Regions from separate parts of the Enterobacter sp. UPMP2052 genome, predicted to be linked through region 1. Evidence: predicted binding sites of a transcription regulator. Region 1 holds the regulator's gene; each other region holds the start of a gene.
What was found. Region 1 encodes PhoB, which activates phosphate uptake and scavenging genes when phosphate is short. Its sites were predicted from a motif close to CTGTCATAAAACTGNCNNAT; they were not measured.
Positions count from the first base shown of each region.

Region 2: a site for PhoB is predicted at 1,707-1,726, ahead of kdgR (DNA-binding transcriptional regulator KdgR). Genes of this name have one in related genera too.
Region 3: a site for PhoB is predicted at 4,660-4,679, ahead of glpT (glycerol-3-phosphate transporter). Genes of this name have one in related genera too.

Region 1 is NZ_JBSKJR010000002.1:73,857-79,342, forward strand. It holds gene sbcC (exonuclease subunit SbcC) at 1-1,109, opposite strand, end outside; gene sbcD (exonuclease subunit SbcD) at 1,106-2,311, opposite strand; gene phoB (phosphate response regulator transcription factor PhoB) at 2,497-3,186, shown strand; gene phoR (phosphate regulon sensor histidine kinase PhoR) at 3,208-4,503, shown strand; gene brnQ (branched-chain amino acid transporter carrier protein BrnQ) at 4,913-5,486, shown strand, end outside.
Region 2 is NZ_JBSKJR010000001.1:700,319-705,804, reverse strand. It holds gene ACWKX3_RS03205 (YebO family protein) at 1-146, opposite strand, end outside; gene mgrB (PhoP/PhoQ regulator MgrB) at 221-364, opposite strand; gene ACWKX3_RS03195 (YobH family protein) at 524-763, shown strand; gene kdgR (DNA-binding transcriptional regulator KdgR) at 824-1,615, opposite strand; gene ACWKX3_RS03185 (MFS transporter) at 1,794-3,167, shown strand; gene htpX (protease HtpX) at 3,219-4,100, opposite strand; gene prc (carboxy terminal-processing peptidase) at 4,294-5,486, opposite strand, start outside.
Region 3 is NZ_JBSKJR010000001.1:270,746-276,231, reverse strand. It holds gene ACWKX3_RS01295 (LysR family transcriptional regulator) at 1-390, opposite strand, end outside; gene ACWKX3_RS01290 (GMC family oxidoreductase) at 420-1,961, opposite strand; gene glpQ (glycerophosphodiester phosphodiesterase) at 2,127-3,188, opposite strand; gene glpT (glycerol-3-phosphate transporter) at 3,200-4,552, opposite strand; gene glpA (anaerobic glycerol-3-phosphate dehydrogenase subunit A) at 4,804-5,486, shown strand, end outside.

The DNA of each region.
Region 1 (5,486 bases):
GCCCGCCAGCCAGCAATCTCTTGTCCCCACTGGCGAAAACGATCCTGTTCGCTCAGCCATTGCGCCAGAGCCGTATGCTCTGCCTGCAGCTGCTCCCGATGGCGAAGCGCGCCGTTGCGGATACGCGAGCGCAGCGCTGCTCTGTCGAGTAAGCGAGTGTTTACTTCAGCAATGACCTGGGTCGTCTGCGCCAGGCGGGTGGTTTGCTCCTGCTGGCGCTCCCACAGCGGGCGTAGCTGGGCGGCGGGGTGAGCCAGCTGGAGCTTTGCCAGCTCAGGCGCGGCATCGGTCAGTGCCTGCTGCGCCTGCTGCTGCGAAGCGGCGGCGCGCTGCTGTTCACGAATCAGCTCGTCGCTGCGCGTCAGCCACTGGAACGCTTTCTGGTGGCTTTGCTGCTCTGCCAGCAGGGTTTTCTCTTCGTCAGTAAGCACCTGCAAACTTTGCTGCAACTGCTGCTGTTGCTCTTCGCTTAACAGCACGACGCCCGCAGCCTGCGCTTCACACTTTTCCAGCGCGCTGCGGGCGGCTTTGTGCTTCTCAAACACCATGGCCGAAATCTGCCCGTAGATCTCGGTGCCGGTCAGCTCCTCCAGCAGCTCGGCGCGATCGCTCGGCTTAGCATTAAGAAACGCGGCGAATTGCCCCTGAGAGAGCAGCATTGAGCGGGTAAAGCGGCCATAGTCCAGCCCGGTGAGCGCGGCGGTTTGTTCCAGCTTATCCGTCACTTTATCGGCGAGAATTTTGCCGTCTTCGCAGCGCGCCAGTTCCACGCGCGGAGCCTGTAAGTTCCCGTCCGGCTGATTGCGCGCGCGGTTCTGGCTCCAGAACGCGCGGTAGGCGATGCCTTTGACCTCGAATTCCACCTCTGCCAGGCACTCGGCGGTGTCGCGCGTCATCAGGTCGTTTTGCGCCTGAGACACTTTTTGCAGGCGCGGCGTTTCGTGGTACAGCGCCAGACAAATAGCGTCGAGAAGGGTAGTTTTGCCTGCACCGGTAGCACCGGTAATGGCAAACAGCCCGTTGCTGGCGAAAGGCTCAGCGGTAAAATCGATTTTCCACTCGCCCTTGAGCGAGTTGAGGTTTTTCAGACGCAGGCTGAGAATTTTCATGCGCTTTCTTCCTCGTCATGCAGGGTGTGCAGAGTCTGAACAAACAGCTCGTTGAGCCTTGTGCGTTTGTCATCGTCCAGCTCTTCATGCGCAAGCCGCCGCTCGAAGACCTCTTCCACTCGGAGTTCGCTAAGCGTTTCGCGCCGGGCACCTGAGAGAAGTTTCTCGCGCTGCTCGCGGCTGCGGCGTACCAGCAACACTTCGACGGGAAGATCTTCCGTCAGCGCCTGAATTTTACGCTGCATATCGTGCAGGTAGTCGTCGGTGGTGATTTCGATATCCAGCCAGACGGGCGGGTTAAGCGCTGCGCCGCGCCACTGCTCAAGCTGGGCGGTAATGGCGGCCAGATCGCCCTTCAGGACCGCCAGCGGCTGGGTGACAGGGACTTCCAGCGGCTCAACGGCGCTGAGTTTGCCGTGGGTGAAGCTCACCAGATGCACGCATTTCGCCTTGCCCGTTTCGTCAAAACTGAGCGGAATGGGCGAGCCACAGTAGCGGATGTGTTCGCAGCCGCCAATCACCTGCGCGCGGTGAATGTGCCCAAGGGCGATGTAGTCGGCAGGCGGGAAGTTTTGCGCCGGGAAAGCGTCCAGGGTGCCGATATAGATCTCGCGAACCGCGTCACTTTTACTGGCTCCGACGGTGGTCAAATGGCCGGTGGCAATAACGGGAAGAGGTTGTTCACCGCGCAGGGTGCAGGCCTGTGCGTGTTGCTGGTGATAATAGTCGGTGATGGCCTGCAATAAATGCTTCTGCTTTTCGCTGCCGGAAAGGCCGGCCTGGCTTTGAACGATATCCCGCGGGCGTAAAAACGGGATTGGGCACAGCACTGCCCCCGGCGTGCCGTCGCGTTTGTTCAGGATCTGCGGCGCGTGCCCGGCACTCGCCACCACGGTCGTGTTGAGGAACGCCAAAATATCGCGGGATTCATTCAACGTGGCGACGGAGTCATGGTTGCCCGCGACAATCACCAGATGACAGCCGGTTTGCTGCAGGTTGACCACAAAGCGGTTATACAACTCGCGCGCATAGCTCGGCGGCTGTCCGGTATCAAAAATATCGCCTGCCACGATAATTGCGTCGACCTCCTGCAACCGGGCCGTCTCCAGCAGCCAGTTCAGAAACGCTTCATGTTCAGCGGCGCGGCTTTTGCTGTAAAAATTTTGACCCAGATGCCAGTCCGAGGTGTGAAGTATGCGCATATCAGATCCGTGGCGAAAAAAGATGGGGGGATTATAAACTTTCAGGGAACGGAAAATAACCGCTGTAATAAAACAACAGTTTGCCATTGATGATGGTAATGTTTTTCATAAATCTGTCATAAATCTGACGCATAATGGCGCCGAATTACAACATGTAACTTAAATAAGACAAAACAGGGCAAAGTATGGCGAGACGTATTCTGGTCGTAGAAGATGAAGCTCCGATTCGTGAAATGGTGTGCTTCGTGCTCGAACAAAACGGTTTCCAGCCGATTGAAGCGGAAGATTATGACAGCGCGGTGAATCAGCTGAATGAACCCTGGCCCGACTTGATCCTGCTGGACTGGATGCTGCCCGGCGGCTCCGGCCTGCAGTTTATCAAACACATTAAACGTGAAGCGATGACCCGCGATATTCCGGTGGTTATGCTGACGGCGCGCGGTGAAGAAGAGGATCGCGTTCGCGGTCTGGAAACCGGCGCGGATGATTACATTACCAAGCCGTTCTCCCCGAAGGAGCTGGTTGCCCGCATCAAAGCCGTGATGCGCCGTATTTCGCCGATGGCGGTGGAAGAGGTGATTGAGATGCAGGGCCTGAGCCTTGACCCGACCTCGCACCGCGTCATGACCGGCGAAAATCCTCTCGACATGGGGCCGACCGAATTTAAGCTCCTGCACTTCTTTATGACCCATCCGGAGCGCGTCTACAGCCGCGAACAGTTGCTGAATAACGTCTGGGGAACTAACGTCTATGTCGAAGACCGAACGGTTGACGTCCATATTCGCCGCCTGCGTAAAGCGCTGGAACTGAGCGGCCACGATCGCATGGTGCAGACGGTCCGCGGCACGGGTTATCGTTTTTCGACCCGTTTCTGAACAATGACAGGAGTGTGACGCGTGCTGGAACGTCTGTCATGGAAAAGGCTCGTCTTTGAACTGATCTTATGCTGTATTCCGGCCTTCATTCTGGGGGCTATTTTTGGCTATCTGCCGTGGTTTTTACTGGCCGCGGTGACCGGACTGCTGATCTGGCATTTCTGGAATCTGCTGCGCCTCTCCTGGTGGCTGTGGGTGGACAGAAGTATGACCCCTCCGCCGGGAAGCGGAAGCTGGGAGCCGCTGCTGTACGGCCTGCACCAGATGCAGATGCGTAATAAAAAGCGCCGCCGCGAGCTGGGCAGCCTGATAAAACGCTTTCGCAGCGGCGCAGAATCGCTTCCGGATGCGGTTATTTTAACCACCGAAGAGGGGACCATCTTCTGGTGTAACGGCCTGGCGCAACAGCTGCTCGGCCTGCGCTGGCCGGATGACAATGGCCAGAATATCCTTAACCTTCTGCGTTATCCCGAGTTCACGCTGTACCTCAAAAAGCGTGACTTTACCCGCCCGCACGATCTGAAGCTCAACAATGGCCGTCATCTTGAGATCCGCGTGATGCCCTACAGCGATCGGCAGTGGCTGATGGTGGCGCGCGACGTGACCCAGATGCACCAGCTGGAAGGGGCGCGCCGCAACTTCTTCGCCAACGTTAGCCACGAACTGCGCACGCCGCTGACGGTGCTGCAGGGCTATCTGGAGATGATGCAGGAGCAAACGCTGGAAGGAGCACCGCGCGAGAAAGCCCTGCACACCATGCGCGAGCAGACGCACCGGATGGAAGGGCTGGTGAAGCAGCTACTGACGCTCTCGAAAATCGAAGCGGCTCCGTCGCTGGCGCTCACTGACACCATTGACGTGCCGATGATGCTGCGCGTGGTGGAGCGTGAAGCACAGACGTTAAGCCATAAGAAACACACCTTCAACTTTGAGGTGGATAACAGCCTCAAAGTGCTCGGCAGCGAGGATGAACTGCGCAGCGCCATCTCCAACCTGGTCTATAACGCGGTGAACCACACGCCGGAGGGAACGCATATCGTAGTGCGCTGGCAGCCTACCCCGGCGGGGGCTGAGTTCAGCGTCGAGGATAACGGTCCGGGCATTGCGCCGGAGCACCTTCCGCGCCTGACCGAGCGTTTTTACCGTGTGGATAAAGCGCGCTCACGCCAGACCGGGGGCAGCGGTCTTGGACTGGCGATTGTGAAACATGCGGTGAATCACCACGAAAGCCGTCTTGATATTCAGAGTACGCCGGGCAAAGGAACCCGTTTCAGTTTCGTCATGCCGGAACGATTGATTGCCAAAAAGATCGCCTGACGGCGGGCGTGTCATTTTACCTTTCCACGGGTCAGCGTATGCTGGCCCGTTTGCTTTGCAGTCAAGCGAAACGCGGGTGAATATTATACGGCTGTTGTTTTTTTGTTCGCATGATTAGCCATGGGTTTTTCCTGAATATGGCGTATCGTGCTGCCTTGAATTTCTATGCTGGTATATTGTTCTGGTTTTACGATCCCTCCTTGCCTTTAAACGTTATAAGCGTTTAAATTGCCCCCCATATACTGTCAGACCGACTGTATTTGCGTGGTAAATCGAAAAACTATTCTTCGCCACGCCAGGACGGGAGCATATCCCGCTGAAATTGAGCAAATTTTCCGCTGTATCGTCCCGCGAGGGATGGCGAAAATCTCAACGTTTTCAACACCACATCCACAGGCAGTAAGGTTCTATGACCCATCACTTAAAATCGCGTGACATCATCGCGCTGGGCTTTATGACATTTGCGCTGTTCGTTGGCGCAGGCAACATCATTTTCCCTCCTATGGTTGGTTTACAGGCGGGTGAACACGTCTGGACCGCCGCGTTTGGCTTCCTGATTACTGCCGTGGGGCTGCCGGTGCTTACCGTGGTCGCGCTGGCGAAAGTGGGTGGCGGCGTCGATAGCCTCAGCACGCCAATTGGCAAAGTGGCGGGCGTCCTGCTGGCGACCGTCTGCTATCTGGCCGTTGGCCCGCTGTTTGCGACCCCGCGTACCGCGACCGTCTCCTTCGAAGTGGGGATTGCTCCGCTGACCGGTGACGGCGCGATGCCGCTGTTTATCTACAGCCTGGTTTATTTTGCCATCGTGATTCTGGTTTCCCTCTATCCGGGCAAACTGCTGGATACCGTGGGTAACTTCCTGGCTCCGCTGAAAATCATTGCGCTGATCGTGCTGGCCGTTGCCGCCATCATCTGGCCGGCGGGGCCTATCAGCCACGCGATGGATGCCTACCAGAACGCAGCCTTCTCTAACGGCTTTGTAA
Region 2 (5,486 bases), on a different contig from region 1:
ATCGCTTCCAGCAGCTCAATCTGCTCGTTAGTCCGGGAGCTGGCACGGTTGACGAAAAACCATATGAGAAGCCCTACCACCATAACAATCAACGAGACTGCCAGGGACGCCAGGCTTAGTAGCCCTGAATTCAGTAACTCACCCATTTCACCACCTCAATAAAAACGGCTATTTTACCACTGGCGCGAAGGAAGGGCATCACATTGAGAAAAAATGCGGTCTACCACGGGATAAACTTATTGATTGCGCAAACGCCGCTAAAAAACTGTACATCCTGATCGCACATCACATTGATAGTCTGCGTCCACAATACGACGCATGCTATCAGCACAATAATCAGAATCACCCAGCGTATTTTTTTCACTCCACACTCCGTCTTATGACCATATGTTACCAGGTTAGCACGCTAATCTTAAACAGCGGCTAACTGTAACCGCATCAAATCCTTTTCGGAATAGTTCACTTGTTTCACACCGTAAACCGTTTAGGCTTAGTGCATGACAACAAAGATAAAGAGGTAATGATGCATTTTATCATTCGAACAACTATTGCACTGGCCGTTGTGTGGATTGGCCTTTTATTAACCGGATATGGAGTGCTTGTGGGGAGCACCGAAAATGCAGCGGGATTAGGCATTCAGTGTAAGTACGTCACGGCACAGGGTATGAGTACCGCCCAGTATCTGCACTCCGACAGCGGTATCATTGGATTAACCAACTGCCCGGTACTGCGTAAAACGTCCGTGGTCATTGATAACGGCTAACCGTTTAACAATATAAAAAAACGCCGCAGACGATGCGGCGTTTTTTATGCCTGACAGCATTCAGAACGGGTAGTCGTTGTAACCCATCTGCTCAGAGATTTTACGCGCCGCAGTGTGCAGGATAGCAACATACTCATGCAGGCGTTCTTCCGAGAAGCGCAGCGTCGGGAATGAGATACTCAGGCCCGCAATCACGACGCCAAAGCGATCGAAAACAGGTACGCCAATGCAGCGCAGCCCCTCTTCCTGCTCTTCGTTATCTTCCCCGTAGCCCTGCTCGCGAACGGTATCGAGTACCTTAAGCAGCTCATCGGTACTGGTGATGGTGCGGTCGGTGCTGCGTTTATACTCCACGCCGTCCAGAATTTGCTTCACCTCTTCGCGATCGCGCCAGGCCAGCAGCACTTTACCGATTGCCGTACTGTACAGCGGGTTACGACGTCCGATACGCGAGTACATACGCAGGTTATACATCGAGTCGATTTTGTGGATGTAAACGATACTGTCTTCATCCAGCGCGCCCAGGTGGACCGTCTCTTTCGTCAGGCGTGACAGTTCACGCATCTGAATATCTGCGCTGCGAATAAGATCCACGTTTTGTAACGCGCGGGCACCCAGCTCGAACAGCTTCAGCGTGAGAGAGTATTTCTCAGACTCGCCTTCCTGAGCGACATAGCCCAGAGACTTCATGGTCTGCAAAAAGCGATAAACGGTGCTTTTCGACATCATCACGCGCTGCGACAATTCTGTAATACCAATTTCACGCTCTTCTCCGAGCGCCTGCAAGATGCCAAACACCTTCAGCACGGAAGAAACAGAATCTGGCTGCTTATCCAAATCTGCGATTGCCATTTATCACCTCATACAGAGTGTTTTATAAAAATCAGAACCGGTTTTTATTATAAATTCGAGTCATGCTGCCTGCAATCAATCTGCGTTTACTTCGTTACAAATCTGCGACATAAAACCGAAATAACGATGCTAAAATAGTTACCCTGAGAATAATTTCATCCTGAGCATTTCATTTCCCATGGAAAAACACGCTTCCGATGGCCTGCCGTTGCCCCAGCGGTATGGTGCTATCGCCACCATTATTATTGGTATTTCGATGGCCGTCCTCGACGGCGCGATTGCCAACGTCGCATTGCCCACAATCGCCAGCGACCTCAACGCCTCCCCCGCCAGCTCCATCTGGATTGTGAATGCGTATCAAATCGCGATTGTGATCTCCTTACTTTCGCTCTCTTTTCTGGGGGATATGTTTGGCTACCGGCGGATCTATCAGTGCGGCCTGGTGGTTTTCACGCTGACCTCGCTTTTTTGCGCCCTGTCGGACTCACTGCATACCCTGACGCTGGCCCGTATTGCTCAGGGCTTCGGCGGCGCGGCTCTGATGAGCGTGAATACGGCATTGATACGGCTTATCTATCCCCAGCGCCAGCTAGGCCGGGGGATGGGCATCAACTCGTTTATTGTGGCGGTTTCCTCGGCGGCAGGCCCCACGATTGCTGCCGCGATCCTGTCTGTTGCTTCATGGAAGTGGCTTTTTGCGATAAATGTGCCGCTCGGAATTGTGGCTATTTTCTTCGCACTGCGTTATCTCCCGGCTAATGGCCCCAAAAGCAACAAGCCGCGCTTCGACTTACCCAGCGCGGTGATGAATGCGCTAACCTTCGGTCTGCTCATCACGGCCCTGAGTGGCTTCGCGCAAGGGCAATCTCTGACGCTTATCGCGGCAGAAGTCGCCGCCATGCTGATCGTGGGTTTCTTCTTTGTCCGTCGCCAGCTGGCGCTGCCGGTGCCGTTGCTGCCGGTTGACCTGCTGCGTATTCCGCTTTTTTCGCTTTCTATTTGCACCTCAATCTGTTCGTTTTGCGCCCAGATGCTGGCGCTGGTCGCGTTGCCGTTCTTTTTGCAGAGCATCGTGGGTCGTTCCGAGGTGGAGACAGGGCTGCTGCTGACGCCATGGCCGCTGGCAACCATGGTGATGGCCCCGCTGGCAGGCTATTTAATTGAACGGGTCCATGCGGGGCTGCTGGGTGCGTTAGGGCTGGTAGTGATGGCGAGCGGCCTGTTTGCGCTGGCGCTGCTCCCCTCCACGCCTTCCGACATGGATATCATCTGGAGAATGGTCCTGTGCGGAGCCGGTTTTGGTCTGTTCCAGTCACCCAATAACCATACCATTATGACCGCTGCCCCACGCCATCGCAGCGGCGGAGCCAGCGGCATGCTGGGAACGGCGCGTCTGTTAGGGCAAAGTACCGGTGCCGCGCTGGTTGCGCTGATGTTCAACCTTGCCGGGCAGAACGGCACCCACGTTGCGCTGCTTACGGCCGGAACACTGGCGACGACTGCGGCCATTGTCAGCGGATTGCGGATCACGCAACCCCGCGCGCAGGCATAAAAAAACCGGGCGGAGGTTTACCCCGCCCGGTTTATCTTTAAACGCTCTGCGTTACTTCAGGTATTCCCCGCTGCGCAGTGCTTCGATACGCTTATCCAGCGGCGGGTGAGACATAAACAGCTCGCTCAGCGATTTTGATTTACCGTTAATGCAGAAGGCCATCATGCTGTTCGCTTCCTGCGGCTCATAGCTGGTTTTCAGACGCTGCAGGGCGGCAATCATCTTCTCGCGCCCCACCAGTTTTGCCGAGCCGGCATCCGCGTGGAATTCACGGTGACGGGAGAACCACATGGTAATGATGCTCGCCAGAATACCGAACACCAACTCCAGTACCATCGACACCGCAAAATAGATCAGCGGGTTACCGTTGCTCTCTTCACCTTCGTCACGGTTGCCGCCCATAAATCCTGCCGCAATTTGCGCCAGAATACGGGAAATGAAGATCACGAAGGTGTTCACCACCCCCTGAATCAGCGTCATCGTCACCATGTCGCCGTTAGCGATGTGGCTGATCTCATGGGCGATAACCGCTTCGGCTTCATCGCGGCTCATGTTCTGCAACAGACCGGTACTGACGGCAACCAGGGAAGCGTCACGACGCGCGCCCGTTGCAAACGCGTTGATATCAGGCGCGTGGTAGATAGCCACCTGCGGCATAGCGATGCCCGCCTGCTGTGACTGTTGGGCCACGGTGTTCATCAACCAGCGTTCCATGTCGTTACGCGGTTGTTCGATGACCTCGCCACCCACGGATTTGAGCGCCATCCACTTCGACATCAGCAGAGATATAAAGGAGCCACCAAAACCAAACAGCAGCGCCATGATCAACAAGCCTTGAACGCTGCTCGACTGAATTCCTGTCAGGCTTAGCACAAGCCCGAATACCACCATCACCGCCAGGTTGGTGAGCAGGAAGAGCGCGATTCGCATCATAATTTTCTTTTAACCTCAGTTTAACAAAGCGCACTATGCGATTACCCACATCGTATGGGTATTGTGGCTATTTTCAAGGATTCGGGGGGCGTAAGTCACCAGAAAGACACAACTTTACACAATTGAAGGTCAGTTTGACGGGAGGTTGCAGAACTAAAAAAAACAGGCACAATTTCTTGTGCCTGTTGGGTATTTATTTCGCCGGTGTCGGCTGCAGTGCTGGCTTGCCTTTTTCCAGATTCGCCAGGTCGAGCGCGATATGCACCGTCTCGTCCAGATACGGATCCGGCTCCTGGTAATCTTTCGGCAGATCGTCCAGTTTCTTAAGCAGCGGTTTGCCTTCTCGCTTGAAGCGATCGTTAACCCGCGCCAGACGCGTCGCGTCATCCTCGTTGTTCTCTTTCTCACGCTGAGCGTAGTTCAGAGAGACAATATTCCGTTTTTCTTTCAGGGCATTGAAGCGCGCAATGTCCTTCATGATGTACTGGAATTCCGGATCTTTGGCGATGCGTTCCTGATGGTCCTTAAGCAAGGCCGGGCCAAACTGCGTCATGTCGCCAGACTTGACGAAGGTGGCAGCGTTGATGCTATCCCACGGCAGCGCGTTATCCTCAAACTTCTCACCCGTTTCCGTCTCTTCCGTACCTGTTGGCATCAGAATGTCCGGCGTAACGCCTTTACGCTGCGTACTGCCGCCATTCACACGGTAGAACTTCTGGATGGTGTATTGAACCGACCCCAGTGCAGGCCATTCCGGGCGCAGCATTTGGTCGTAAATACGGTTGAGAGAACGGTACTGCTGTACGGTGCCTTTCCCGAAGGTCGGTTCACCCACAATCAGCGCGCGGCCATAATCCTGCATCGCAGCGGCAAAGATTTCAGATGCAGAGGCACTGAAGCGATCCACTAAGACCACCAGCGGGCCTTTGTAGTACACCACGCCATCGGTATCGGCGTCTTCACGCACTTTACCGTTGTTATCGCGCACCTGAACCACCGGACCAGACGGAATGAACAGGCCAGACAGTGAAACGGCTTCGGTCAGCGCCCCACCGCCATTGCTGCGCAGGTCGATGATGACGCTGCTGACATTCTGCTTCTCAAGCTTCTGCAGCTGCACTTTCACATCATCGGTCAGCCCAACATAGAAGCCCGGGATATCAAGCACGCCCACCTTCTCTTTCCCGACGGTTTTCACCGACATTTTCACCGCGCGGTCTTCCAGACGGATGCGCTCGCGGGTCAGGGTAACGATACGGGTTTTGGTGCCTTTCCCGGCAGGCAGGATCTCAAGGCGCACTTTGCTGCCTTTCGGTCCCTTGATCAACGCGACGACGTCATCAAGACGCCAGCCGATCACATCAACCATTTTTTGTCCGGTTTGAC
Region 3 (5,486 bases), on a different contig from region 1:
ATGCCGATCTTCAGTGACGATATCCAGCGCGATCTGCGGATAGCGCGCGGCGAAATCGGCCAGAATGGGCGACAGGTGCGTACACATAAAGGTGTGCGAAGTGGTCATTCGCAGCCTGCCACAGACGTCGGTTCGCCCTGGCGTCACCGCCTCTTCCGCAAGGCTTACCTCATCCAGAATGCGTACGCATTCGCGGTAGAACAATAGCCCCTGTTCCGTGAGACTCAGGCTCGGCCCGCGCTCCAGCAGGCTTACGCCCAGGCGCTTCTCCAGCCCCTTGATACGCTGGCTAACCACCGATTTCGTTGTCCCCAGCTTTTGCGACGCGCCGACAACGCTCAGCGCGTCCACCACCGCGATAAAGGTGCTCATCTCCACGAATTTGTTCATCAGGTATTCCGTTCGGGCACGTCCTTTTACTATGGCCCACTGGCGGAGGCGGCGAAACGGCTGGCGATATATTCTGCTGCCATGATCACATCCGGGTTGGTGGCCTGAGAGGGCACGTCCGGGAAAATTGACGCATCGGCAACATAAAGTCCCTGGGTACCCAACACCCGCCCCTGCTGATCCACAACGGCCTGCGGATCGCTCTCCAGCCCCATCGGCGCCGTGGCGGAGAGGTGAAGATTGCTCTTGACCGTTGCGTACTGCTCTTTCACCTTTTGCGACTTCGTGACCGCCAGCTTTCCGCCCTTCACGGCGGGAAATTCCCCGGTAACCAGCTCGCGCAACGGTGTTTCCTCCACCAGCGCGCGCGACAGTTCCAACGCCTCCAGCATACGCGCGACGTCCCGCTCATCGTCCAGCAGATTGAGATCGATGTTCGGCTTCAGCAGCGGGTTAAGGCTGGTGAGCGTCAGCGTCCCGCGCGACCAGGGGCGTGAAACGGTATAAAACAGCTGAAAGCCTGACCCTTGCGGAAACAGCGCCGGATCAACGAAATGGTTATTACTGATGTAAATATCCAGCTCACCGGGTTCCGCCAGGGTGGAACGGGTCCAGAGCGTCGCGCCGATGGGTGGGCTGTCGCTCTGCGGCGGCAGCGTGCCGAGCATAATACCGTTCACCGGCTGCTCCTGCAGATTCAGCCCTACAGGTAAATCCTGGCAGACGGGAATATCAAGCTGGCGCAAATCACTCCCTGGCCCCACGCCCGAGCGGAGCAGTATAGCGGGCGTTCCCGCCGCGCCAGCGCACAGGAACACCGTATCGGCAAACAGGCGGTTGCCCTCAGCCAGTTGCACGCCCTCGACGCGGCCTTTATTCAACAGAACTTTGTCGACCACCGCCATGCCTGCGATTTCCAGATTAGGCCTGGCGCGAACCTGCGCGTTGAGATAAACCATGCCGGTGTTCTGCCTGACGCCGTTCACGACATTGAGCGGATAGAGGGCAATACCGTGCTGATGCGGCCCGTTCACGTCTGCAATTTCCGCAAAACCATGTGCACGGCAGGCGTGATAAAACGCCTGGCTGGCGGGGCTCAGCGATGCCAGCGTCGGCAGCCTGACCGGTACAGGTCCGTGACGCCCGTGCCAGTCATCGTCGCCATAATCGGCGCTCTCCAGCGCCTTGAACCAGGGTAAGACCTTATCGAAAGACCAGTCCGTCAGGCCGCGCTTTACCCAGCGATCGAAATCAGACCTGGGGGCCCTGACGAAGGCCCCGGCATTGATCGCCGATCCGCCGCCCAATACCCTTGCGCGGAGATGCTCTGCGGTGTGATCGGTTCCGGTCGCCGTGCCTCGCTCCCAGACATAGTCGCCACCGCCCACGCGGTGACTCATCGACAGCTCGGGGGGATACTCATCTGGCGCAAAGGCCGGCCCCGCTTCCAGCAGCAGCACGCGCCGGTCCGGATTTTCACTTAGCCTTGCAGCCACCACCGCACCGCCTGAACCGCCCCCGACCACTATCACGTCCCAAACATCGTTGATACCGGCTGTCGTTGCACTCATCTCTTTCTCCTCTGTCGCGCTACCGGCAGAAAACAGCCACGCCGGGGTATAAAAGGAGAATATGTGAGGCCAACCGCGCTGAACAGAGCGCCAAACGCGAACCGGCGTTCATAAAACAAGAACAAAAAAAGACCCGCCGAAGCGGGTCCATGTCAGTGCAACGCGTTACTGAGACGTTCGCAGGAACTGCACTGCTTTATCCGTGAAATCCGTAAACAACCCGTCGACGCCCGCCTGGTTATACAGCACGTCATAAAGCTGATTCACATCCGTCGCATAGTCCGGCAACTGGTCTGCACGTACCGTGTAAGGATGCACCTGCATCTTGCTGGCGTGCGCCTCTTTCACCATCGCCGTGAAGGTGATGTGCCCCGGCGTGGAGCCTTCCGCCACCAGCATGTGGTAATCCGGCCCGATGCCGTCGGCGTACTGCGCAATCTGCTTCATCGCGCCCGGCTTAAACATCCAGTCGTAGTTGTAGTTAACCCACTTGCCGTCCGGCTGTTTCTCCTGCGTTTCATTCCAGTCGGTATAGGCAATCAGCTGCACCAGGTTGAGATCCATCCCCCGCTTCGGTTCCAGCTCGTTTTTGATGCGCTTGAGTTCAGCCGCATCAAAGCACTGGAGGTAGACCTTATCCTTCTTACTGGTGTAGCCGTACTGCTTCAGCACATCCAGCGTTTTCGCCGCAATGTCCTTCCCTTCCTGATGATGGAACCACGGCGCTTTGATCTCCGGGTAGATACCTATGTTTTTACCGGTAGAGTGGTTAAGCCCCTGAACAAATTCGATTTCCTCTTCAAAGGTATGAATGCGGAAGTCGGACTTGCCCATCGGGAAACGCCCCGGATAGACCTGCACCTTCTTGCCGTTTTCAATCTCGAAGCCTTCGGTAAATTTCAGCGAGCGGATCTCGTCAAGCGTGAAGTCGATGGCGTAATAACGGCCGTCCTTGCGGGCACGGTCGGGAAAACGGTCGGCGACATCTGTGACGCGGTCAAGATAGTGGTCATGCAGGACGACCAGATGATCGTCCCTGGTCATCACCAGATCCTGCTCAAGGTAATCCGCCCCCTGCGCGTAAGCCATCGCTTTCGCGGGCAGCGTATGCTCGGGCAGATAGCCGCTGGCACCACGGTGAGCAATGACAATCTTATCTGCCGCCAGCGCCGAGCCTGTCATGACACTGGCCAGCAGCAGGCCGGTAGCGAGTTGAGTCAGTTTCATCGTAATGCTCCTTATTGACGACGTGCCTGTATTTCGGCGTGATGACGTTTTTCACCAATCATGACAACAATCAGCAGCAGTACCGCCAGTACGCTACCGCCAATCATGACCATGAAGCCGCCATCCCAGCCGAAGAAGTCAACGGTATAGCCGACAATGGCGCTTGCGGCGACCGAGCCACCAAGGTAGCCAAACAGGCCGGTAAAGCCTGCCGCCGTCCCTGCCGCTTTTTTCGGTGCCAGCTCAAGGGCATGCAGGCCAATCAGCATCACCGGACCGTAGATCAGGAAGCCGATCACAATCATACAGGCCATGTCCACGCCCGGGTTGCCCGGCGGGTTAAGCCAGTAAACGACGGTGGCGATGGTCACCAGGGTCATAAAGAACACGCCCGTTGCACCACGGTTGCCGCGGAAGACCTTGTCCGACATCCAGCCACAAATCAGCGTGCCCGGGATACCCGCGTATTCATACAGGAAGTAGGCCCAGGACGATTTATCCAGCGCGAAGTGTTTCACCTCTTTCAGGTAGGTTGGCGACCAGTCGAGGATGCCGTAACGCAGCAGGTAAACGAAAACGTTGGCTACCGCGATGTACCACAGCAGTTTGTTGGGCAGCACGTACTTCATGAAGATCTGTTTGGCCGTCAGCTCCTCTTCATGCTGTTCGCTGTAGTCGTCCGGATAATCGTTTTTGTACTCTTCAATTGGCGGCAGGCCGCAGGACTGCGGCGTATCGCGCATCAGGGCGAAGGCGATAATCGCCACTACGATCGCGCCAAAAGCCGGCATGTAAAGGGCGGCTTTCCAGTCGTTGAACCATGCCATCCCGAGCAGGAACAGCAGCGGAGGAATACCGCCGCCCACGTTATGCGCGCAGTTCCAGACCGACACAATTCCGCCACGCTCTTTCTGCGACCACCAGTGCACCATGGTGCGTCCGCACGGCGGCCAGCCCATCCCCTGGAACCAGCCGCAGAGGAACAGCAGCACAAACATAATCGCAATACTGGACGTCGCCCACGGTACAAAGCCCATAAACAACATCACCGCAGCCGCCAGAATCAAACCGGCTGGCAGGAACACGCGCGGATTCGAGCGATCCGACACCGACCCCATAATGAATTTGGAAAACCCGTAGGCGATAGAGATCCCCGAGAGCGCAAACCCTAAATCACCGCGGGAGAAACCCTGCTCCACCAGATACGGCATGGCGAGCGCGAAGTTTTTACGTACCAGATAATACGCCGCGTACCCGAAGAAAATCCCCAGGAAGATTTGCCAACGCAGACGGCGGTAAAGCGGATCTATCTCTGCCTCTGGCAGACGCGCCCGATGCGGCGCAGGTTTAAAGATACTGAGCATGACAGCCTCCGTGGCCTTGTAATGAATGAGAAGGTGCCTCGCACCCGATTCCAGAGGCGGCGATGTTAAGAAATCACGGTGATTGTTACTGTGAATCAACGCACAGATTGTTACAGAAATATGACAGAATGCGCAAAAAAGCGCATGGAATCACGTTTCACTTTCGAATAACGCGCGTTTATGTTCGAAATCAAACAAACCACATTTTCAGTGTGGCTAAATGATAAAAAAACGAACATAGAGGGAAGACAATGACGGTTCTCGATCCTCGCTACAGCGATGTGATAATCATTGGCGGCGGCGCAACCGGGGCCGGCATCGCCCGCGACTGTGCCCTGCGTGGCCTGAGCGTGACCCTGCTGGAGCGCCATGATATTGCGACAGGTGCCACAGGCCGCAACCACGGCCTGCTGCACAGCGGCGCGCGGTACGCGGTGACCGACGGTGAGTCAGCCCGGGAGTGTATTGCGGAAAATCAGATCCTGAAACGCATCGCCCGCCACTGCATCGAGCCAACCAACGGACTGTTCATTACCCTTCCCGAAGACGATCTCGCGTTTCAGCAAACCTTTATTTCCGCCTGCACGGCCGCAGGGATCCAGACCGACGCCATCGACCCGGCGCTGGCGCGTCGGCTGGAGCCGTCTGTCAACCCGGCGCTCACCGGCGCGGTGAAAGTCCCCGACGGCACGGTCGATCCGTTTCGCCTGACCGCCGCAAATATGCTGGACGCCCGGGAACACGGCGCACGCATTCTGACCGGGCATGAGGTCACCGGGCTTATTCGCGAAGGCAACACAGTGCGCGGCGTGCGGGTGTTCGACCCGCAATATAACGAGCGCAGCGAACTGTACGCCGCCGTGGTTATCAATGCAGCGGGGATCTGGGGGCAACGCATCGCGGAATACGCCGACTTATCCATCCGCATGTTCCC